Regions from separate parts of the Vibrio sp. QJM3NY_26 genome, predicted to be linked through region 1. Evidence: predicted binding sites of a transcription regulator. Region 1 holds the regulator's gene; each other region holds the start of a gene.

Region 1 (6,034 bases):
ACGACAAATACCAAATATTCAGTGAAGTTCGCGGTAAAGGCTTATTGCTAGGTGCTGCACTTAATGAAGCATGGCAAGGTCGTGCTCGTGATGTATTAGTAGCAGCAGGCGAACAAGGCTTGATGGTACTGGTTGCGGGTGCAAACGTGGTTCGTTTCACACCATCACTGGTTATCACTACACAAGAAATTGAAGAAGGTTTATCAAAACTAGACAAAGCAATCGCTACGCTAGTTTAGCCTGAGCGGCGTCATAGGAATGATCGCCATTAGAGCGATCCCATGACGTACTGCTAAAGGCCCAAGATTCTCGTTTTGGGCCTGTTTTGCATCTGGAGGGAATATTGATGCTAGTTGTTCGCCCAATAAAATTATCTGATTACGATGCGTTGCATACCTGCGCGGTTGAATCTGGTCACGGATTCACATCTCTTCCGGTTAACGAAGAACTGTTAACCAACCGTATTACTCATTCTGAATACAGCTTTGCTAAACAAGACGTGACTGAACCTGGTGATGAAGGCTACCTAATGGTTGGCTTTGATACCGAAACCGGTGAAGTTGCGGGCACTACGGGTATCGAAGCTTCAATCGGCTGGGATGTCCCGTTTTACTCTTACCACATCAGCAAAGTGGTTCATTCATCGCAAAAGCTTGGCGTGAATAACGTCGTGAAGCTACTGACTTTCGGCAATAACTACACCGGATGCAGTGAAATCTGCACACTGTTCTTACGTCCTGCTTTCCGTGGTGGATTGAATGGTCGTTTGATGTCTAAGTGTCGCTTCTTGATCATGTCAGAACACCCTGAGCGTTTCTCGAAAACGATTTTTGCTGAGATGCGTGGCGTATCAGATGCAGAAGGTAACTCTCCTTTCTGGAAATGGCTGCAAGAGCATTTCTTCTCGATTGATTTTACGCTCGCTGATTATCTAACGGGTATTGGTAAGAAAGGCTTCATTGCTGACCTAATGCCGAAGTTACCTATCTATGTGAACCTACTGAGTAAAGAAGCTCAGGCAGTAATTGGAGTGGTTCATGACAATACGCGCCCTGCACTTAAGTTGCTGGAACGTGAAGGTTTCACCAACCGTGGCTATGTCGACATCTTTGATGGGGGCCCAACGGTTGAGTGTGATCTAAGAAATATCGAATCAGTGCGTCATGCGATTCGAGCTCAAGTGACAATTGCAGAGCATTCAAGCTCTAAAGACTTCCTAATTGGTAATACCTCGTTTGAGAACTTCCGCGCAGTAGCCGCGAAAGGCGCGTATGACCAAGCTAGCGACACAGTGATTTTATCATCTGAAGTAGCAAGCGCTCTTGAAGTAAAAGAAGGCGAATTCGTTCGCATGTTGGCTCAATAAGAGCGGCGATTATCTGTCGAAGATTTTAAGGATAGAAGTATGACTCAGTGGATAGCAGGACAGTGGGTAGCAGGTCAAGGCGACGCCATGACATCAGTAAGCCCATACAATAATGAAGTCGTGTGGCAAGGCGATAGTGCAACTCCAGCACAGGTTGAATCTGCAGTAGCAGCGGCGCGTGACGCTTTCTTAGTATGGAAAAAGATGAGCTTTGCAGAGCGTGAAGCGATCGTGTTGAACTTTGCTGAGAAGGTAAAAGAGAACAGCGAAGAAATTGCACAGATTATTGCAAAAGAGACGGGTAAACCGATTTGGGAAACTCGCACTGAAGCGGGTGCGATGGCGGGTAAAATCGCTATCTCTATTCGTGCTTACCACGAACGTACGGGTGAAGCTTCACGTGAAGCCGCAGGCAACCAAATCGTACTGCGTCATCGCCCATTAGGCGTAATGGCGGTATTTGGTCCTTACAACTTCCCTGGTCACCTACCTAACGGTCATATTGTTCCGGCACTGCTATCGGGTAATACCGTGGTATTTAAGCCGTCAGAGCAGACACCTTGGACGGGTGAGTTTGCGATGAAACTGTGGCAAGAAGCAGGCCTTCCAGCTGGCGTGATTAACCTAGTGCAAGGCGCTAAAGAAACTGGTATCGCACTGGCGGATGCTAAAGGTCTTGATGGCGTGCTATTCACGGGCAGTGCCAATACTGGTCATATCCTTCACCGTCAATTCGCAGGTCAACCGGGCAAGATGTTAGCGCTAGAGATGGGCGGCAACAACCCTATGGTGATCACTGACCAATTTGGTGATGCTGACGCGACGGTTTATACCATTATCCAGTCGGCCTTCATCAGTGCAGGCCAACGTTGTACATGTGCACGTCGCTTGTATGTACCTGTTGGCGAGAAGGGCGAACAACTGCTTGATAAGCTTGTTGCGGCTACCTTGAAAATTCGTGTTGATCAGCCATTCGCTGAACCTGCACCCTTCATGGGACCACAAATCTCTGAAACGGCCGCTAAGTTCATTCTGAACGCACAAGCTAATCTGCAATCACTAGGTGGTGTAAGCCTAGTCGAAGCAAAAGCGGGCGAAGCGGCGTTTGTTTCTCCGGGTATAATCGATGCAACCAACATTGCTGAGTTGCCAGATGAAGAGTACTTCGGCCCATTGTTGCAAGTGGTTCGTTACCAATCGTTAGAGCAAGCCGTTGAATTGGCTAATGACACGCGCTTTGGTTTGTCTGCCGGTTTAGTATCAACAGACGATTCAGAGTGGGAATACTTCGTTGACCATATCCGTGCGGGTATTGTTAACCGTAACCGCCAGCTAACAGGCGCAAGTGGTGATGCACCATTTGGTGGCCCGGGTGCTTCAGGCAACCTACGCCCAAGTGCTTACTACGCGGCGGACTACTGTGCTTACCCAATGGCGTCAATGGAAGGTGGTGAAACTCAACTGCCAGCTACGTTTAGCCCAGGTATTGAGCTGTAGTTTTGGCTTTTAAGCTATAACTTGATGAATCATAAGCTTATGAGCTCTAGGTTCATGAGTAACAGATTGATTGTGTAATAAGGAAGCGGTGTTATCGCTTCCTCTTTTCACCCACGTCCGACACCTCGATTGGGCGGTAGATAATAATAGAACAAGTATGTCACAGGCTGATGGCTGCTGACTCTGTGTCCAGCCTCTCCCTTTCTAATCCAAATTACTAGCTTGCTAGAACCTCTGACAAGGAGTCACCATGACGCCCGATCTACTCTTTAAATCACTATGGGACGATTACATTCACAGGCTTTGCCCATCGGCTGAGAAAGTTCATCATCTGCTGAAAGAAGACGAAGCCTTGATTAATGATCATATTGCACTGCGTACTTTCAATGTTGCACCTCTGGGTATTGAAACACTGGCCAAGCCTTTCCTTGAATTAGGCTACAAGGCGTGTGGCGACTACTTGTTTGAGAGCAAGAAGTTAGTGGCTAAGCACTACGAGCACCCAGACCCAAACCAACCGAAAGTGTTCATTAGTGAGTTGAAGGTAGAAGAGTGTTCAAGTGACTTACAACAGATCGTTGCTAAGTTGGTTGAGCAAGTGGACGTAAGCAAGCTTCAAGGTCATGAGTTCTTGTTTGGTGGTCGCCTTTGGGATCTGAGCTTCGCGGATTTCCAAGTGCTAGCAAAAGAGAGTGAATACGCGTCTTGGCTAGCGGCTCATGGTTACGGTGCCAACCACTTTACGGTGAGTGTGAATCAGCTTAATGAGTTCGATGAAGTACAGACTGTGAATGACTATTTGAGTGATTCAGGTTTCACTATCAATGCATCTGGCGGTCAGGTTAAAGGCTCTCCAGAGGTCTTATTAGAGCAATCATCTACAATGGCAGACAAAGTCCCAGTTTCATTTGTTGAAGGCAATGAGGTGATTCCTGGTGGCTTCTACGAGTTCGCTAAGCGTTATGCGATGGCGAATGGTGAGCTTTATACAGGATTTGTTGCAGCATCGGCTGACAAGATCTTTGAGAGCACCAACGGTTAAAGAAAGATACGAGCACGGGCTTTACCCTAAAGATGCGGGTACGCTTCGCTTTGAGAGTGTTTGCGCTTGGACGCGGGAGGTGCTCCATTCGCATCTGCTCTCTAGATCTTTAGAAAACAAAAAAGCCACCAAATTTGCATTTGGTGGCTTTCAAATTTTTGGCTCAGTTAATCGAGATTAACGAGTGCCGTATACCACGATAGTTTTACCGTGTGCAGAAATTAGGTTCTGCTCTTCTAGCATCTTCAAGATACGGCCTACTGTCTCGCGAGAACAACCAACAATCTGGCCAATCTCTTGACGAGTGATCTTGATTTGCATGCCGTCAGGGTGAGTCATTGCATCTGGCTGTTTCGCTAGGTTAAGTAGCGTTTGAGCGATACGACCTGTTACGTCAAGGAACGCTAAGTCACCAACCTTTTGGCTAGTTACTTGTAGACGGTTTGCCATTTGCGCTGAAAGGCGCATTAGGATATCTGGGTTCACTTGGATAAGTTGACGGAATTTCTTGAAAGAAATTTCAGCCACTTCACAAGGAGATTTTGCACGAACCCATGCAGTACGCTCTTGGTCTTCTTCGAAGAGGCCAAGTTCACCAATGAAGTCACCTTGGTTTAGGTAAGAAAGAATCATTTCCTTACCTTCTTCGTCTTTGATAAGAACTGCCACAGAACCTTTAACGATGTAGTACAAGGTTTCTGCCTTTTCACCAGCATGAATCAAAGTACTTTTTGAAGGGTACTTATGAATATGACAGTGTGAAAGGAACCACTCTAATGTTGGATCGGTTTGGGGTTTACCTAGAACCATAATATCTTACTTCCTCTGCAGGGTATGCTTGCCGCTTTCCGTATTTTAGCTAAGCCTGGATTGACTTGTAGGATAAGAGCACTCGTTGAGCGCTGCAAGCTATCTTGTGTTTCGTTTAAGAATAGTATCCTTTTTCAGGTACTATTTCTTGATTTTAATCGTGACCAAGCTACGATTTTTTACGCAAAATTGTGCACATGATCACGGTATGAAAAGTAATCAACCAGAATGGTGTCTTGTTAACCTATTTTTCCGGTTTCGATGAGCTGTTGTAGGATGGGCCTTACAATGAGCTCCATAGCAAAACTCATCTTACCGCCTGGCACCACAAGCGTGTTGTGGCGTGACATAAATGAGCCATCTATCATAGCTAGAAGGTAGGGGAAATCGACGTTTTTGATGCCACGCAAACGTATAACAACGAAGCTTTCGTCTAAACTTGGAATCCCTTTAGCGTTCAGTGGATTCGATGTATCTACGGTTGGAACACGCTGAAAGTTGATGTGAGTACGTGAAAATTGTGGGGTGATGTAATTAAGGTAATCATCCATTGAGCGAACAATAGAATCCATTACTGCTTCGCGTGAGTGGCCACGATCGCGTGTGTCACGAACGAATTTTTGGATCCACTCAAGGTTGACGATTGGCACCATGCCGATCAGCAAGTCGACGTGTTGTGAGACATTGATGTCGCCATCTACCACGCCACCATGAAGACCTTCGTAGAACATCACATCGGAATTTTCTGGGATCTCTTGCCATGGCGTAAAGGTGCCCGGCATTTGATTGTAAGGCACGGCTTCATCGAAGGTATGTAGGTAACTACGGACTTTACCCGTGCCTTCATTACCGTATTGACGGAAGAACTCTTCTAATGCGCCAAAATCGTTGGCTTGTGGACCAAAGTAGCTGATGTGCTTACCTTGCTCGCGAGCCTTACGGATCTCGACGTCCATCTCTGGTCGAGTGAAGCGATGGAAACTATCCCCTTCAACCCAAGCGGCCTTCACGTCCATCATATTGAACATTTTTCGGAAGGCTTCTGAGGTAGTGGTGGTGCCGGCTCCTGATGAACCCGTCACCGCAATAATTGGATGTTTAGCGGACATGACAACCCTTGTCTTTTGAGTAACTTACTTGTTAGCAATCGTTTACCACTATAACACGGCTCCTTTATGAGCGCAGCTTAGAAGCGTTTTGTGACTTGAATATCAACGGTTTCATGCAGCTCAGAAAACACGATGCTGACTTCCTTTGAGGCTAATTGATGTTTCACTTGATCAATCTTGTTTTGCAGTGAAACCTCTACGTCGCCGTAG
Region 2 (6,034 bases), 1.1 Mb from region 1:
TCGTGATCGTAGAACTTACCTTCACTCGCTTCACGATAGCTTGCAACGAACGGCAGGAATACTAGATCATATTCCAAGCCTTTCGATTTATGAATAGTGACGATTTGAACTAAGTTTCTTTCTGATTCAAGGCGTTGAATGTCGTCTTCACTGCCACCTAAACCATTTTGTGCGTCTGATATCGCTTCTGCTAACCAGCGCAGCAAGCCATAATCACTGTCGAGTTCCTGCCTTGCTTGTTGTAGCAATTCGCCAATGTGCATCAAATCAGTGAGTGAGCGCTCACCATTTTCTTCTTCCAGTAAACGTTCCGCGAGATGTCGTTTACTGATCACGCTGCGAAGCATTGGTAGCACGCCACGTTGCAACCACAACTTACGATATTCTCGAAATTCGTTAACGACATTTTCCCAAACCACTTCATCGTTGTTGAGTTCATCCAATGAGGCGGCATCCAGAGCAAACAACTCCGACGCTAAACTCGCACGCAATGCACGGTCATTTTCTGGCGTCAGCACCGCTTGCAGTAAGCGTTGAATATCTTGGGCGACCAAACTGGTGAACACGCTATCTCGGTTAGATAAGTACACGCTCGCAATGCCTTGCTCAGACAGCGCATTCTTAATCAGACGACCTTCACTACCGGTTCGAACCAAGACAGCAATATCACCCGCATTCACGGCATGTTGTTTTTTGCCGTTATCAAAATAGGCTTGTTCGTTTTGAGAAGCCGTCAGAATAGTTTGAACTTGACTCGCCGTCGCCTCGGCCATGGCTTTGTGATATTCGCCTTTTGGTAAGGGCTTATCTTCAGCATCTTGCAGCCAAAAGGTAAGTGCGTGCTGAGTTTCTCCGTTCATTACCCATTGGCGTTTATCAGCCGATGGGCTGGCTGCGACAGGCAAAAATGGAATGTCTTGGTCGTAGATAAACGGGCTATCCGAATTCATAAACACTTGGTTTACCGCGCTGACCATATCAGCACTCGAACGCCAGTTAGTCCCTAAAGTGTAGTGAGCACTAACTTGGTTTCTCGCCTTGATATAGGTAAAGATATCCGCGCCACGGAAGCCATAAATAGCCTGCTTCGGGTCACCGATCATAAACAGACCACACTGCGGGTTATCGAGATAAATTCGGCTGAAAATACTGTACTGCAGCGGATCGGTATCTTGGAATTCATCGATCATCGCCACTGGGTATAAGGTACGAATTCTTTCCACCAGCAGTGATTGCTCATCCACATCAATCGATGCAGATAACTGAGTCAGCAAGTCATCAAACGATAGCCACTGTTTCTGCTGTTTAGCCTTGGCTAACATGGTTCGACAATGAGTAATCGCATGTGCCAACAATGGGGCTTTCAGATCTGCTGGAGAATTTAAGAAGTCCTCAATCGCTTCGAAAACTGCGTGCTGAGGTGCAGTACCTTTCGGCGTTTTTTCAATTAGAGTGGCTTGTGAGAACTTCTCTAGTTTATCTGGAAACTGGTAATCATGAGTGTCGCTCTGCGCCCATGCTGTGACGGCTTCTAACCAAGTAGGCAGAGACTTCTTGGTGTAGCTGCGTTTGTTCACATCTGAACCTGAAATCAAAGCCAAAAAGTCCGCTTCGGATTCGCACCACAACGTCTTAAGTTGCTTCACTTTATCTAGGTTTTGGTTGTGTAGCGTTTGTAAGTCGCCCGACATCGCATCTACGGTCAACTTCAGCGGAGATCCTGTCAGGTAGCGATTTACGTCAGCCAATAACGAAGCGGGAGAGCCCCAAATATTTCGCACTTCACCAGCCAGTTGAATTGGCTGCGGGTAGAACTGCTTACGCCAATAGTCGGCAACCACTTGTGCTTTCAGATGGCTTTCATCGGTCACAAATTCATTATCAAAACGGCTTCCAGACTCGAAGGCATTCTGAGTCAACATTCTCTGACAGAAACCGTGAATGGTGTAAACCGCAGCCTCATCCATTTGCCTTTCAGCATTGAGCAGAGTTTTCGCAGCGCCAGCATGATCATCGATAGCTTGTAATAAAGGAGCAATCACTGGGTCGTCACTTTGTCCACGAGCAAACGCAATACGTGCATCATGGATTCGAGCGCGGATACGATCGCGTAGCTCTGCCGTTGCGGCTTCAGTAAAGGTCACCACCAGAATTTGGTCTACAGTAAGCTCCTCATGGTGTCGAGTAGCTTCAGTCAGATCACCTTGCGGCGCAGCGGTACCGTGCCCAAGCAGTAGGCGCAAATACAAGCCAGCGATGGTAAATGTTTTACCCGTACCCGCTGATGCTTCAATTAAACGCGCGCCATGAAGTGGAAACGTCATGGTATCAAGTGTTTGTGGAACGATTACCTGAGCACTGCTTGTGGTCGTCATGCCTTACTGCCTTCTGATAAATTAGTCTGTTACAAATGTGACCTAGCGTAGAAAACGTCATGCAATTTACGTCCTACGCCAATTTGTTAATAGTTAGTGCGATCTCTCTCACGGATCAATTCAGATCGCCTCGCTACTATGCGCCCACGAGTTCAGGAGCGCCTACGAGTTTTATACTCATGCGTTACTTTGAACCACTGAATAATGGTCCCTCTGACCTGTGGCCGTACAGCGAACGCCCTACACTAATAATGATTTACTGGCGGCCACTTTATTTCCTGTACCCTGACTTTCCGCAAATCACTATCTATCGCTTTTACTAAGCTTATACCTCGATTACCTCTAACCTTTTGATAAGCCCTGCACTCCAAATTTACATCTAACTCTTTATTTTCCATGCCTTTATTCAAACGCATCTCTTTGACGTTAGTATCGTTGGCGATCTTGCTGATCACTGCTGATTATTCCTGATCTTCAAGATCGGCAGCGGCAAGTCTTGCGGCCTGTAACACAAGCGTTGAATACATACGCGACTCAGCAGCCAGTTCATCATCCCACTTAGGCCAAATTCGTGAGATATAGGTGTCTCTGCCCTCGCCCGTAAAGGCGAAGCTGTCATTAAAAGTATCGGCCATTTTCTTAAGTGACTTTTCTTCGTCATCGACCCATTTACCACGGCTAAAGCCAGCCTCAACGCCAGCCAATGCGGTTTTCGGGAAGTAAGGCAGTGGTGCTGTCATGCCTTGATAAAACAGTCGTACTAACTCAGCCAGCAAACTCTTCGCCTGAAGCGCATCGCCGATAGGTTGTAGCGTTTGGTGAACAACGCCCTCTTTTCTGTCGTAGCCAATAATATGGGTCGTTTTTCCGTGCCCCATAACAGCGCAAGATAGATGATCAATCCACGCAGCCAAGTAATCTTGAGAGCGTATTTTTCCACTACGAAAACGAACTAGCCCTGATTGATAGTTTTGAGTTAACCAGCCCATCAAGCGAACAGGCTTACCTTCGCCCAACACATCAAATTCGATATTCACTTCGAGATCTTGTTGCGGTGATCCGCTCACAAATCGAATCTCTTTGGCTAAGTCTTCCGCTTGAACACGGTTGGTTTCAAATTCGATATCACCAAAGGCGCCAACCGGTAATCGGCCCTGTGCTTTTTGCTCAGAGACAAACAATCGAACCGCCTCGTCTGCGCCTTCAGGGTGGTCCAGTAACACTTGCAGCAAAGCATCTTTAAGCTGGAAACTCTCTAGTCCATTGAGTACGAACGGCTCATCGTCTTCCATCACAGGAAGTGGCGGTTCAAACACCACTTTTAGGCGACGATTAAAGAAGTACTGTACTGGTAAACGCCAGAAACGTTGCAGTTCAACCAGATCCAACTCCAACGGGTACGTTGCACCCAACAAATAGTCATCCAAAGCACGATTGAATTCACCACTACGTTCACCGGAACGGTTAGCCGCAGGAAGCCATTCTTTGGCGTAACTCAGTACATGGCTTGCGTCACCTTGAGTAAAGGCTGCAGGGCTGAACGGTGTCATGGTGTGTTCAAAGCTGATCGCTTGAGTCAGGTTGATGCCTGAATCATCACTTGGTAGCGCTTGGTCTTCGCTTAAACAGTAGTTCTGTTGGCAGTACTCTATCAGCTCTGAAACGAGCACCGATGGCACTCGCTCAGTATTATCTTGAATCGAACGGCCGACATAACTGATGTATAAACATTCTTGCGCCGACAACATCGCCTCTAAGAATAGATAGCGGTCATCATCACGACGAGAACGGTCTCCTGGACGAGTGCGTCCGTTCATTAAATCAAAACCTTCTGGCGGCATTGAGCGAGGGTAAACACCATCATTCATGCCTAACAAACAGACGGTTTTGAACGGAATAGAACGCATCGGCATCAAGGTACAAAAGTTAACTTGGCCAGCTAAGAAACGTTGGCTAATACGAGCGCCAGATAGCTTATTATTGAGGTACTGGTAGATAATGCTTGGCGACAGTTCTTGTTCATATAAAGCATCATCAAGCTGTTCATTCAGTTGCGAAAGCGCATCACGAATCGACTTAAGCACCACCTCGCCTTCCAGCTCGACCGCAAAGAAATCATCAATCATTTGCAGCAAGGTTTCACGCCACATATCGATAGATTGTGTTTCAGTTAAACGCTGGCGGTAATGGGCAATACGATCGATAAAGTGCGCTAACTTACCAGCAAGTTCGGCGTTAATACCTTGAACTTCGTTATAAGCGGCAATCGGAGAGTGTTCAGTTTCAAATAAACCCGCAGAGTCCGACATCGCATAGCCTAAGAGCATGCGCTGAATACCGAATAGCCAAGTATTTTGCTCGGTCGCAGGTAGATCAAATTCTGTTGCAGTAGAAGAATCAACGCCCCAACGGATACCCGCTTCTTCAACCCATTGCTTGGCTTGCTCAAATTGAAACTCATCAATACCAAAGCGTGCCATCATCGCTGGGATTTCTAACAGCTCTAGTAACTCAGAGGCCAAGCAACGCGTATTCGGTAGCGCGACCAACTGCATGAAGGCGGTCAGAATTGGGCTTTCTTGGTCTGCGGTTCTATCAGAGATCGAGTAAGGGATATAACGCTCACCCGGCGCATTACCAAATACCGCCTGAATGGCTGGGCTATAAGCATTAATGTCAGACACCATCACGATGATATCGCGTGGTTTTAATGTCGGATTGGCATCAAACATCGCCAACAGCTGATCATGAAGGACTTCAACCTCACGCATTGGGCTGTGACACGCATGTACGGTCAGAGATCGGTCGCCCAGTTCAACCACCTGTTTATGGTTACTGGAATCTAAGATGTGGTCGTCTTGATGCTCTTCTAACTGGAGAATATCGGCTTGCAGTTGATGCAGCAGGTTATCCCTCTCAACATCAATAAAGAACTCGTGCTCTTCGCTATCTGACTGAGACAGTAAGAGCAGGTTATCTCGGCCTAATTTTCCCATAGACGCAAGCAGGCTGTTACCTACGGCTTGGCTGATATGCAGTTCATCTTCAACATTGGCTTCAATGCCATCTTTCAATGGTGAAGCTTCGCCCTCTAATTGAGGTAAGCCATCGACCAGAGCAAACTGCTTACGGCGCTGGGCCTCGACTCTCGCCAAATATTTACGGTCACGAATATCACCCCAGTAATGCTGACAAGGGTTGGTAAACATTAAGTGAACATCAATCTGCTCACCGAGTGCTTTCAACGCATCCATGTAACGAGGTGGCAGCGACGAAATACCAAATACAAATAAGCGTTTCGGCAGATGCTGCAGTCGACCTTGTTGATTGGCTAACGCTTCAATGAAGTCGTGATACAAGTTGCCACGGTGGTATTTTGATTGGCCTTGAGACAGGGTCTGGTCATAAAGTGCTTGCCACAAAATTGGCTGCCAAGGGTGATCTTGTTGTCCTTCATCATCGACTAATTCAGCAACGGGTTCTCCTGCTTCCCACATCGCCATCCATTCAGGTCGATACACCAAGTATCCATCGAAGATATCGGCAATTTTCTCTGCCAATTGATACAGCTTCGAATCATCTTCGTCGTTTTCAAGATAGCGTTGCAAGGGTAAGAAATCAGGGTGGTCAAGCTTAGCAGGTAGCAAACTCATCAACTT
Region 3 (6,034 bases), on a different replicon from region 1:
GTGAGATTCAAGCGCCAGAATTGACAGCATGTCTTGTACTGGGTAGTAGATGTACGCACCCTTGGTTGCGTTTTCGCCTTTTGGAATCCACCACAAACGCAGTAGGCCCAAAACATGATCAATACGAAGTGCACCACAGTGCTTCATATTGGCACGGAGTAGCTTAATGTATGCGTCGTAGCTCGTTTCTTGAAGCACTTCAGGATTAAGTGGTGGTAAACCCCAGTTTTGACCTAGAGGACCAAGCACATCTGGTGGAGCACCGATGCTCGCATCCATCACTAGGTTGCCTTCATCGGCCCAAGTTTCGCTGCCTGAATCAGCAACACCAACAGCTAGGTCACGGTACAAACCAACGGCCATGCCTTTCTCTTCAGCAAGAGACTGTGCATCGTTGATTTGGCAATCCGCTAACCACTGCAGGTACATGTAAAGATGAACATTCTCTAGGTTCTCTTTAATGTATTTCTGTGTCGCTGGGCTTTCGAATGTACGATACTTCTCTGGGAATACTGGCCAGCCCCATATACCTGAATCTTCGGCATGTAACTCACCGTGCAGAGCATCAAACGCCGCTTGATGCATCAGGCTTTCACCACCTTCTTCTACAAATGCTAAGAACGCTTGTGCACGATCGCTGTTCTTGTCTAGATGACGAGTCTTAAATTCTGCGAATAACAGAGGCAAGATACTCATCTTAAGCTCAGACACTTCGGTGTAGTTTACCCAGTGCGCTTCACGAGCTTTTTGTAGACGCTGTTGGAATTCAGCGCTGCCTACCGTTTGTTGTGCTTCAGCACTTAATGCGAATTCAGGTACTGAGCTCACATCAATGTATAAGATGTTCAACCAACGACGTGACGACGGGCTGTATGGGCTCGCGCCTTCTGGGTTCGCTGGGAATAATGAGTGAATTGGGTTTAAGCCAACAAAATCACCACCGCGAGAAGCGATATCAGCAACAAGCTGTTTAAGGTCACCAAAATCACCAATACCCCAGTTGTGCTGAGTTCTTAGTGTGTACAGTTGAACACTTGGTCCCCAAAGCTTTTTGCCTTGCTCGATTGGTGACTGCTTGAAACACGCTTTTGGCGTAATGATCAATGTCATCTCGTAAGGCTTCTTACGGCGCTTACGACTCACAATCAGCTTGTGATAACCCCATGCCAAATCACTTGGCAATGCAAACACTAAAGGGCCACCCTCGGCACGCTCGTCACGAACGACTTGAGATTGAAGATAGCCTTCAAGTACCTCTCCTTGCTCGGTTTCTAAGCGCCAGCTGAACTCACTTTCACGAGCACTAACACCTAGATTAAGCGCCACCTCTACTGGCTCACCGTCACGCAAGACAAGAACTGGGTCTAGTACATCTTTTTTGTGTTTTCTTTCTGCAGATTTAAGCAGTGCATCATCGCTGCTTGTATCGTAGCCCAATGAAGCCAATAGAGACGTAATCGTCTCTTCTGATACTTGTGCTTCATCGCCCCACGCACTAACGTAACTGTCGGCAATATTTGCCATTTCTGCGACTTGTTTTAATACGGTCTGTTCTTTCATCGCTCTCTCCGAAAACGTTCTGACGCTTTCAATTTTGTAGGGTTGTTATTTAATTTGTTACTAATCAATTAGCTTGTGACAATCAGTTTGTAAGCATCTTGTTTATAAACGACAAACCTTTAAGCCTTTCGTTTGCTCACAAGCTAATTGAGCCAAGGCAGAAACTGCCTTGGCTACTTTGGAAGTATTAACGGTTAACCGCTTCAAGTTTCCAAATGTTGTTCACGTAATCGCGAATAGAGCGGTCTGATGTGAACTTACCAACCAATGCTGTGTTAAGAATCGCTTTCTTAGCCCAACCTGCTTGGTCTTTGTACTGCTTGCCCATGTCTTCATGTGCTTTCACATAAGATGCGAAGTCAGCAAGACATAGGTACGGGTCGCCACCGTCTAGTAGGCTATCAAACGTTGCACGTAGAAGGCCTGGTTGACCTGGAGAGAACTCATCGCCAGTCAGTAGGTCTAGAGATGCTTTCAGCAGTGGGTCTGCGTTGTAGTAATCGTATGGGTTGTAACCCTGAGCTTGCAATGCCACTACACCATCAACGTCTAGGCCAAAGATGTAGATGTTTTCATCGCCAACTTCTTCACGAATCTCAACGTTTGCACCATCCATCGTACCGATAGTTAGCGCGCCGTTTAGCGCCATCTTCATGTTGCCCGTACCCGATGCTTCTTTACCAGCCAGTGAGATTTGCTGAGAAACATCTGCCGCAGGAATAATGATTTCAGCCATGCTTACACGGTAATCAGGGATGAATACCACTTTCAGCTTGTTGCCAATGCGAGGGTCGTTGTTGATCTTCTCTGCAATCTTGTTAACCGCGAAGATGATCTCTTTCGCTAGGTGGTAACCCGGTGCTGCTTTCGCTGCGAAGAAACATACGCGTGGCTCACACTCGAAACCAGGTTCGTTAAGAATACGGTGGTACAGAGATAGAATGTGTAGCAAATCTAGGTGCTGACGCTTGTATTCGTGAAGACGCTTGATTTGCACGTCGAAGATAGCGTTCGTATCTAGCTCGATACCCATGTTCTCTTGAACCCAATCAGCAAGGCGCTGTTTGTTTTCTTTCTTAACAGCCATGAATTCTTTTTGGAATTTCGCGTCTGTTGCAAACTTAGCTATGCCTTCAAGCTGCTCTAGTTTTGCTGGCCACTCAGTGCCTATCTTGCCAGTAATTAGCGTAGATAGCCCTGGGTTACAGAACTTCAACCAACGACGTGGCGTAATGCCGTTCGTTACGTTAGTCAGTTTGCCTGGGAAGATTTCGTTGAACTCAGGGAACAAGTCTTTCTTAACCAGTTGAGAGTGAAGCGCAGCTACACCGTTTACTTTGTAAGAGCCAATCACACATAGGTTTGCCATGCGAACCATGCGGTGGAAACCTTCTTGGATGATAGAAAGCTTCGCTTGCTTCTCACCGTCACCAGGCCACATCTTGCGAACTTCTTGCATGAAGCGGTGGTTGATTTCAAAAATGATTTCCATGTGACGTGGAAGAAGACGGTTGATCAAAGATTCAGACCAAGTCTCTAATGCTTCTGGAAGTAGTGTGTGGTTCGTGTATGCGAACGTATGAGCACTGATTTCCCAAGCTTGGTCCCAAGTTAAACCTTTCTCATCGATCAGGATGCGCATCAATTCAGGGATAGCGATCGTTGGGTGCGTATCGTTCAGTTGAATCGTTTCTTGCTTAGGCAAATCTTCTAGAGAGAAACCTGCTGCTTCGTGACGACGTAGAATATCGCGAACAGACGCTGCTGAGTGGAAGTACTGCTGCATTAGACGCAGTGTCTTACCTTTCTCGTGGTTGTCGTTCGGGTAAAGTACTTTAGTGATGTTGCCTGCATCGATTAGCGAGTGTTGCGCTTCGAAGTAGTCACCGTTGTTAAAGCTTGCTAGTGAGAATGGTGCGATTGCCTGACATTCCCAAAGACGCAATGGGTAAACTGTGTTTGACTCGTAACCTACGATAGGTAGATCCCAAGGCATTGCTTTCACTTCCATACCCGGAACCCAAGTACGAACTTCTTTACCGTCGATATATTCAACTTCTACATGACCGTAAAAACCAATGTGTTGTGCTAGTTCTGGACGAGCTACTTCCCATGGGTAACCTTCAACACCACGCCATGCGTCAGGTGCTTCTTGTTGACGACCGTCTTGGAAAGACTGTTTGAATAGACCGTATTCGTAGTGAAGACCGTAGCCTACTGTTGGGTATTCTTGAGCGGCACAAGAATCCATGAAACAAGCGGCTAAACGACCAAGACCACCATTGCCTAGTGATGGGTCGCGTTCTTCTTCTAGAAGATCCGTTAGGTTTTGACCTAGCTCTTCCATTGCATGAGTGATCTGTTCGTACAGACCCATGCTGATCAGGTTATTACCTGTTAAACGACCAATCAAAAACTCTAGTGAAAGGTAGTTAACGCTCTTCGCGTTCTTAATTTTTTCGTCATTTTCAGTTTCTAACAGATCAAATGTTGTCAATTCTGCTAGCGCACGCCCCATTGCTAGGTACCATGCGCGGCTATCTGCGTTTTCAATCGTTGTTGCGTAGGTTGCAGATAAATGCTTCTTAACGCTTTCTTGGAACGACACTTTATCGAAAGTTTTTTGCTGAGTTGGTTTCATTTCAGAAATCTCGCTTTTAATAGTTCTAATTCATCTGTCACATATCGTGCATGGTCACCATTAACTAAACATCCTCCCGCTAACGCGACAAACTAGGAGTAGATGGGAGGGCGTAGGGGGCGTACCGACATAGGGTTAGTGATCTGACTCTCATGTTCTGACTTCGAACAAAAACTTGGAGTGACTAAGATCACAAGCTCCCGTTCGATAACTTACCTTCAATTGATGTGACTTTTATTTAACCGGATTAAAGTCATTATCAAATTTGATATTCAGATCACGAAAATAATTTCTTCCTCTCATCTTTTGCATAGATTTACGTGTTGAGATGAAGGAAGTCACATTCACAAACCAACCCGCTATGTGAGCAAAGTCTCAAATAAAGGGCGTAGAAGCCTAAAAACATGCAGGAGTGCAAGGTTTCTGAGGAGGATCATAGTCGGTGCCGTTTTGCTTCACGTAATATGATTGAAGACTTAAGTAATTAGGCTGATGTCATTCGATTACACTCAACGATAGATTGAGGTAATCCAGAACATAAGCCACGGAATAGGTGAAAAACTTCGACATGTGGATCCCTTCGAAACTGACTCGTCCCGGCCGCTTACATAATGCAATCCTACGACCTAGGGTTCTCGATCTGCTCCAACACGCAGATTGCTATAAGCTTGTATTATTCCGCTCTCCAGCGGGGTACGGCAAAACCACAATGGCAGCTCAATGGCTGGTAGATAAGCCCAATGTGGGTTGGTACAGCATTGATGACAGTGACAACGATGCCTTTCGCTTTATCAACTACCTAATGCAATCACTCAATAAAGCGACTCAAAATGCCTGCCCTAATGCCCAAAAGCTGGCAGAAAAGCGACAATTTTCATCGTTGCATTCTTTGTTAAGTGAAGTGTTTGCTGAGATGTCTGAATTCCATCACGAATGTTTCCTTGTGTTGGATGACTATCACTTGGTCAACAATGACGACATCCACGAAGCTATGCGCTTCTTCCTTAAACACATGCCTGACAACCTGACGCTTGTTGTGACTAGCCGTGGCACTCCACCACTTGGAACTGCAAACCTTCGTGTTCGTGATTTGATGATTGAGATTGGAAACGACTCTCTGGCTTTTGATACTGAAGAGACGACGCGCTTCTTCAATCAACGTGTCGCCGATGGCGTAGATGACACGACCGCTGGTAGTATCTGTACTTATGTTGAGGGGTGGCCTTCGGCGTTACAGCTTATTGCCCTTCAAGCTCAACATCAAAAACGTACCCTTGCGCAATCTGCAGAATCGTTCTCTCACTTTAACCATGCCCACCTTTGGGATTACTTGGTTGAAGAAGTATTCGATCTACTGGATAAAGAAACCCGACAGTTCTTGATGCAGTGTTCAGTACTTGATCATTTCAATGACGAATTAGTCTGCGCGCTTACACAGCGTGAAGACGCACTGGGTATGATCGAATCACTCAACCGATTTGGCTTATTCATCTACCCGCTTGAAGGCGAGAAAAACTGGTACCGATTCCACAATCTATTCGGTGAGTTTCTTGCCCATGAGCGCCAAGCTCGAATTCCGCAACAAGAAGCCGAGTTGCACCGGAGTGCCGCGAAAGCGTGGATCAAACAGAAAACGCCTCATCAAGCACTGCGACATGCACAACGTGCTGAAGATCCAGATCTGATCATCCAAATCCTGACTGAACACGGTTGGCCGATGTTCAACCAAGGTGAGCTTTCATCATTAGAGATGGCGATCAAGCAACTGACTACGGATCAACTATACAGTGAGCCGAAGCTATCAATGCTGCGCGCTTGGCTGGCACAAAGTCA
Region 4 (6,034 bases), on a different replicon from region 1:
AGGAAAAGGTCGGTATCTAATCGGTTCTGGCGCTTGTAGGCTTCCTTGATGTACTTCAAACCTTTTTGGTAATCCATCAGGTTCCAGCTACACCTTGCCATTAACATCAACGACTGGATAGCACCCTCTTCAAACAGAACTTGCTCCGATCGGACTAGGCACTGTTGAGCAATCTCAAGGATCACCGATGGCTCAGAGTCGACACGAGTTTTGAGTTGTTCTAGTTCTGTTTCAAGAAGGTACTGGTTTTTGTCCAAGACTTAGATCCATAATTATCGAACATATTGATAACACAATCATTATAAGTGTGTGATTTGAGATAAGCACCAATTATCTTTCTTAGAGCGTCAAAGGAACATGTATCTTTTCTAATTATGGGTGTTACCTCATGTTGTTGCTTTAAAATCAATGAGTTCCCTAATAATTATCTAGCTGATACGTGTCTATGAAAGTAGTTGCTTTAAGGTCAATGGCTGCTCTGCTACACCTAAGCGCTGCGCTGCCGTGAGCCCTTGCTTATCTTGGTAGCACAGATTGTGCCAAGCTCTGAATATGTCGAGTAATGGAAGAATGCCCCCAGGACGAAGCTTACGTCTGGGCTCATTAATGAAGCTATCAAATAACAGCTGGAAGCGTTGTTGATAGAACTTGGTTTGCTGAATTGAGGCCGTGTTAAACCACTGTTTTGGTTCTGGATTGTTACCCGTCAGGTAGCAAATGCCTTTCTGATTATCACCTTGATTTGCGATAGCCCAACGATCGCGCCACCAACTCATGTGAACGATGTCGATCTTTTCGAAACTTTGATCGTCTTGCCAGCCAGGATCTTCCTCTACATACATAAGGTCAATATTTTGACTCTGAATACGCGGCAAACATACACTTAAAGCGGCAGATCTTAGTAATGGATCTTGTGGCATATAGATAGCTACATGCTTGTCTTCATTACACATATCAAGCACATGTAAGAAGTGAGCATAAGAGGTATAAGGCGGTCGAATCAGCGCGCCTTTCGAAGGGTAGCTAAATGTGGTGAGGTTACCCATGGGATCCTCAACGTTACCTCTCGCTAGAATCACTTGGTACTGCTGTTCAATACGCTCTTTCAACTTGTCAGATGGCTGAGGTTGTTCGAGGTTCGCTTCTGATGAGTGATCTTTGGATACAAAACGCGCAACATCATCGTAAGGATTGTGGTCAACATTCCCTGAAGGCTCTTCATTTTGAGAATAGTTGACGTGTTGGCAAAGGATATAGCCAGAATGCGCTTCACCCGTCGCTATCCAAACCACACCATTGTTGCTTTGCGGTTGCAGACGTTGATAGTGAGAAGCGAATTGATAATCTTTGGCATGATTAACCCATCGTGCATCGATCATCGCTAATTTGCGACGACAACGGCTGGCGATATGGTCAACATGATCATAGAAAGTCTTTGGATTGATCTCTAATTTTCTACAGATTTCACGTACAGAATAGCCCATGAACAATAAGCCCATAAGGTTCTCTTGAAACTGAAGTTTTTTATTGGATCCAGACCACTTATCAACGAAGGTTGATTGGCAGTCTTTGCATCGATAACGCTGCCTGTCACCGCTGTAACCGAAGGCATGATAAAGATGTTTGTGGGTATGAACCGATAGGCCAAAGTTATCGCAATCATCATTACGGCAAGCAGGAAGGCCATCGCTGTGAAGTTGTCTCAGGCGATGAAGTTCGCTTAACACTTCACGATTGTTAAGTAAGGGGGGGAAAGCTCCACATTCACGACAAACCATCGCTGGACGCTTAGGGTTAGCGTGTTGCAAAACATACCGTTTTGCATCGCTCAAGCCAAAGTTGTCACACGCCAATGTTTTACAAAAGTTGAGTTGCAAACCATCCGCATCTTTTGGCAGCTTGTCGTTAGACACGATCTCCCCCTCGGGATTATTTGAGCAGCCAAGCAAGCTTGGCTGCGGGGTAACGCTTTTCAATGTATCTTATTCAAGTCGTTAGATGTTGATTGCAGTCTCTAGAGCAACTTTCATCATGTCGTTGAACGATTTTTGACGATCTTCAGAGCTTAATTTCTCACCACGGATGATGTGGTCAGACACTGTTAGGATAGTTAGTGCCTTAGCACCAAGATCCGCAGCAACACCGTAGATACCAGCCGCTTCCATATCAACACCAAGGATACCTAGCTTTTCCATTTTCTCGAAAAGGTCAGCTTCTGGAGTGTAGAAAAGGTCTGCAGAGAATACGTTACCAACTTTAACTGGAACTTCTTGTGCACGTGCTTGGTTTACTGCTTCTTCTAGAAGACCGAAATCGGCGATAGCAGCGAAGTCGTGGTTGTTGAAACGAATGCGGTTTACTTTTGAGTCTGTAGAAGCACCCATACCGATAACAACGTCCATTAGTTTAACGTCGTCACGTACCGCACCACAGCTACCTACGCGAATAACGTTTTTCACGCCGTATTCAGCGATCAGCTCGTGTACGTAGATGCAGCATGATGGGATACCCATACCGTGGCCCATTACAGAAACTTTCTTACCTTTGTAAGTGCCTGTGTAACCAAACATGTTGCGAACGTCACAAACTTGCTTCACGTCATCAAGGAATGTTTCTGCAATGTATTTTGCACGAAGCGGGTCGCCCGGCATAAGTACTGTTTCTGCGAAATCACCAGCTTGAGCATTAATATGAGGTGTAGCCATGGTCGTTCTCCAAAGTTTAAACGGTAATGATAGGAACAGGATTTAATCAATTACCGATTCTGTTGAATTTAATTCGTTTTGTTGAGGCAATATTAGCGAGTTAAAACGAGGCTCCATGAGACTTTAGTCACAAAACTGCTTTGCCATTATAGTTTTATTAATATTGATAACCAAATGTGTTGAAAGCGTAAAGGCAATCGATTTTGTATGGGTAAATTGCACGATATTTAAAGATAAAGCTCGAAATATAAATCTGTTGCATATTGCCTTGGAGGCAACAATACGTTGTAGAGACGTTTGATCAGCGATAATCTAAACTTTGATAAAGAGACAAACCAAGGAATTGTATGTCGTATTGCGCTAACTCGACGCCTTCGCACTCGATGAAAACACAGTTACAGACGAAAACAAGGTTACATAAGCTAGCGTTGGTCGCTGTTAAATCCACATTGATTGCTGTTAAGTCGACATTGATTACTGCTAGAACGACTTTGTTTGCTGTGAGAACTGCTTTACTTGCTCGGGTAATTATTTTGCTTGCTGGCGCGACGATTTCGTCGTGGGTGTCTGCTGCAACTTTTGAGTTGCCACCAACAGAAAGCCGTATCGTGGGCAGAATACAGCAACACGAAGTTGCGGCGGGTGAAACCTTGGCGATCATTGCAAAGCAATACGATATTGGCTTTCTTTCTTTAATGGCGGCAAACAAGGGTGTCGATCCTTTTCTTCCTTCTGAAGGTTATGTGCTAAGCATTCCTAGCCGTTTGATTCTGCCGGATACTCCGAGAAAAGGCATTGTGATTAACCTTGCCGAGTTGAGGCTATATTACTTTGAGCCTGAGAAAAATCAGGTGCATGTCTTCCCTGTTGGTATTGGTCGAGTAGGGCGTGATACCCCCGAGATGATCACCAAGATAAGCCAAAAAAGACCTAACCCGACCTGGACTCCTCCAAGCTCAATTCGCAAAGAGTACTTAGAAAAAGGGATTGAGTTACCAAGAGTGGTTCCCGCTGGGCCTGAAAACCCTTTGGGCGAGTATGCACTGCGACTTGCTTATGGTGCTGGTGATTATCTGATACACGGTACCAATAAAGACTTTGGAATTGGCTTGCGAGTGAGCTCAGGGTGTATCCGTATGGAACCTAAAGATATTGAGTGGCTTTTTGAACAGGTGAGTCGTGGTGAACAAGTCACAATAATCGATGAGCCTATTAAGGTGTCTTTAGAGCCGGATAGAAGTGTATTTGTTGAGGCTCACGAACCTTTGACGCGAAGTGATGGTTCTAAGAAATTACTGCAAATCCCTGTTGAATTAAAATGGTGGCTTGAAGACGCTGATCTACCTAATTCAAAAGCCAAAGCAGTCATCTTTGCTCAAAATGGTGTGCCTGTTGAAATTGCGCCACCTGTGATTGAGTTCTAATTTGCTCGGTTGTGAGTAAAGCCCCATAGCCTTCTTTTTCTTTTCCCTCAATAAAAAAACACCACCTCGAAAGAGGTGGTGTTTTCAATTTACTGCATGTATATACGTCTTTTGAAATCTACAGCTTCATTGAGTTTCTATCTCAATTACTTAGTGTAAGACTCAGCAATGTTATCGATACGGTCGTTAGCACGATCCGCTTCTTCTTTTGCTGCCATAGCCGCAGCCGATGCTTCTTGAGCTTTCATTTCAGCAGCCGCTTTGTCACTCTTAAGTGCTTCTACTTCGCTGCTTAGCTCAGCAACTTGGTTAGTTAGTTGGTCCATTTCTGATACTGCTGCTTCTTCAGGCTCTGAAGAACAACCAGCTAAAATAAATACTGAGGCTGCAGCTGCGATTAACGTCTTATTCATAAGAACTCCTTGCTTATTTATCATCAAAAGATGCGCTATACATTCTTTATCATATAGTCGCTTCATTAATGATTGTAGCGACTAATTTTTTAACTGCAAAAACAATAACTAAAGAAATTGCTTAATCTTTGAGGTAATTAGCTAAGTGTCACGTTCTGTCTCACTTCTGAGAGTAGGGGTTTCGAGGCCGTTTTGATACTACTTTGGAGAGTGCTCCCTTTGTTAGCACGCATACAATGTTCTAGTTAACATCAGATAAAAGGATAAATTTACTGTGATCTCTATCCTTATAAAGTACTTTCGCGGTATCATGTCACGTTAAATTAATTTTATTCAATACCATCATGACTGGAGAGTCCTTTGCACTTTAAAGATTTAGGCTTAGATAACCGCTTACTGAAGAACTTAAAACATTACGACTTCAAGAAGGCGACAGAGATCCAATCAAAAGCGATCCCTGTTGCTATTGCTGGTAAGGATCTATTGGCTTCATCAAAAACGGGATCAGGTAAAACATTGGCGTTTGTGTTGCCGATGATACATAAAGCATTAAAAACAAAAGCGTTTTCTGCTAAAGATCCTCGTGGTGTAATTTTGGCTCCTACTCGTGAGCTAGCAAAACAAGTTTACGGCGAGCTGCGTAGCATGCTTGGCGGTCTGTCTTACGAAGCCACACTTATCTTGGGTGGTGAAAACTTTAACGACCAAGTTAAAGCCCTGCGTAAGTACCCTCGTTTTATTGTTGCGACTCCAGGTCGTCTGGCCGATCACCTTGAGCACCGCTCACTGTTTTTAGATGGTGTTGAAACACTAATTCTTGATGAAGCTGACCGTATGCTGGATTTAGGCTTCGCGCCTGAATTGCGTCGCATTGCGAATGCAGCTAAGCACCGTCGTCGTCAAACGTTGATGTTTTCTGCGACGCTTGATCACGCTGAAGTGAATGGCATTGCAAATGAAATGCTAGACGCACCTAAGCGTATCTCTGTTGGTGTTTCTAACGAGCAGCACCTTGATATCACTCAGAAATTCTACCTTTGTGACCATCTCGATCATAAAGAAGCGATTTTGGATCGTGTGATTGAAGAAGCTGAATACCGTCAGGTGATGATCTTCACTGCAACTCGTGCCGATACTGATCGTTTAACGGATAAGTTAAACGAGAAGAAGCTTAAAGCCGTTGCATTGAGTGGCAACCTAAACCAAACGCAACGTAACGCGATCATGAGTCAATTTGAGCGTGCGGTTTACAAGATCTTGGTAACAACCGATGTTGCTTCGCGTGGTATCGATATTCCAAACGTAAGCCACGTTATCAACTTTGATATGCCTAAGCATACAGAAGAGTACGTGCACCGCGTTGGTCGTACTGGTCGTGCGGGTAACAAAGGTGATGCAATCTCTTTGGTTGGTCCAAAAGACTGGGACAGCTTTAAGCGTGTTGAGCTTTACCTTCAACAAGATCTTACTTTCTCTGTGCTTGACGGTCTAA

The links. The regulator CRP, encoded in region 1, controls carbon source genes, mostly activating them, when cyclic AMP is high. The targets are predictions, from matches to a motif close to TGTGANNNNNNTCACA.
Region 2: recB (exodeoxyribonuclease V subunit beta) is a predicted target of CRP. The motif match lies at 2,473-2,488, and genes of this name have one in related genera.
Region 3: AC3CH4_RS17120 (glycogen/starch/alpha-glucan phosphorylase) is a predicted target of CRP. The motif match lies at 4,381-4,396, and genes of this name have one in related genera.
Region 4: deoD (purine-nucleoside phosphorylase) is a predicted target of CRP. The motif match lies at 2,822-2,837, and genes of this name have one in related genera.

What each region holds. Positions count from the first base shown of each region.
Region 1 is NZ_CM173515.1:3,122,440-3,128,473, reverse strand. It holds gene AC3CH4_RS14005 (aspartate aminotransferase family protein) at 1-239, shown strand, start outside; gene astA (arginine N-succinyltransferase) at 347-1,366, shown strand; gene astD (succinylglutamate-semialdehyde dehydrogenase) at 1,406-2,863, shown strand; gene AC3CH4_RS13990 (DUF1338 domain-containing protein) at 3,114-3,905, shown strand; gene crp (cAMP-activated global transcriptional regulator CRP) at 4,083-4,715, opposite strand; gene AC3CH4_RS13980 (phosphoribulokinase) at 4,955-5,824, opposite strand; gene AC3CH4_RS13975 (YheU family protein) at 5,902-6,034, opposite strand, start outside.
Region 2 is NZ_CM173515.1:734,173-740,206, reverse strand. It holds gene recB (exodeoxyribonuclease V subunit beta) at 1-2,375, opposite strand, end outside; gene recC (exodeoxyribonuclease V subunit gamma) at 2,837-6,034, opposite strand, start outside.
Region 3 is NZ_CM173516.1:383,307-389,340, forward strand. It holds gene malQ (4-alpha-glucanotransferase) at 1-1,560, opposite strand, end outside; gene AC3CH4_RS17120 (glycogen/starch/alpha-glucan phosphorylase) at 1,748-4,201, opposite strand; gene malT (HTH-type transcriptional regulator MalT) at 4,770-6,034, shown strand, end outside.
Region 4 is NZ_CM173516.1:364,527-370,560, reverse strand. It holds gene AC3CH4_RS17065 (hypothetical protein) at 1-257, opposite strand, end outside; gene AC3CH4_RS17060 (lactate dehydrogenase) at 444-1,913, opposite strand; gene deoD (purine-nucleoside phosphorylase) at 1,995-2,705, opposite strand; gene AC3CH4_RS17050 (L,D-transpeptidase family protein) at 3,053-4,129, shown strand; gene AC3CH4_RS17045 (Lpp/OprI family alanine-zipper lipoprotein) at 4,276-4,542, opposite strand; gene AC3CH4_RS17040 (DEAD/DEAH box helicase) at 4,903-6,034, shown strand, end outside.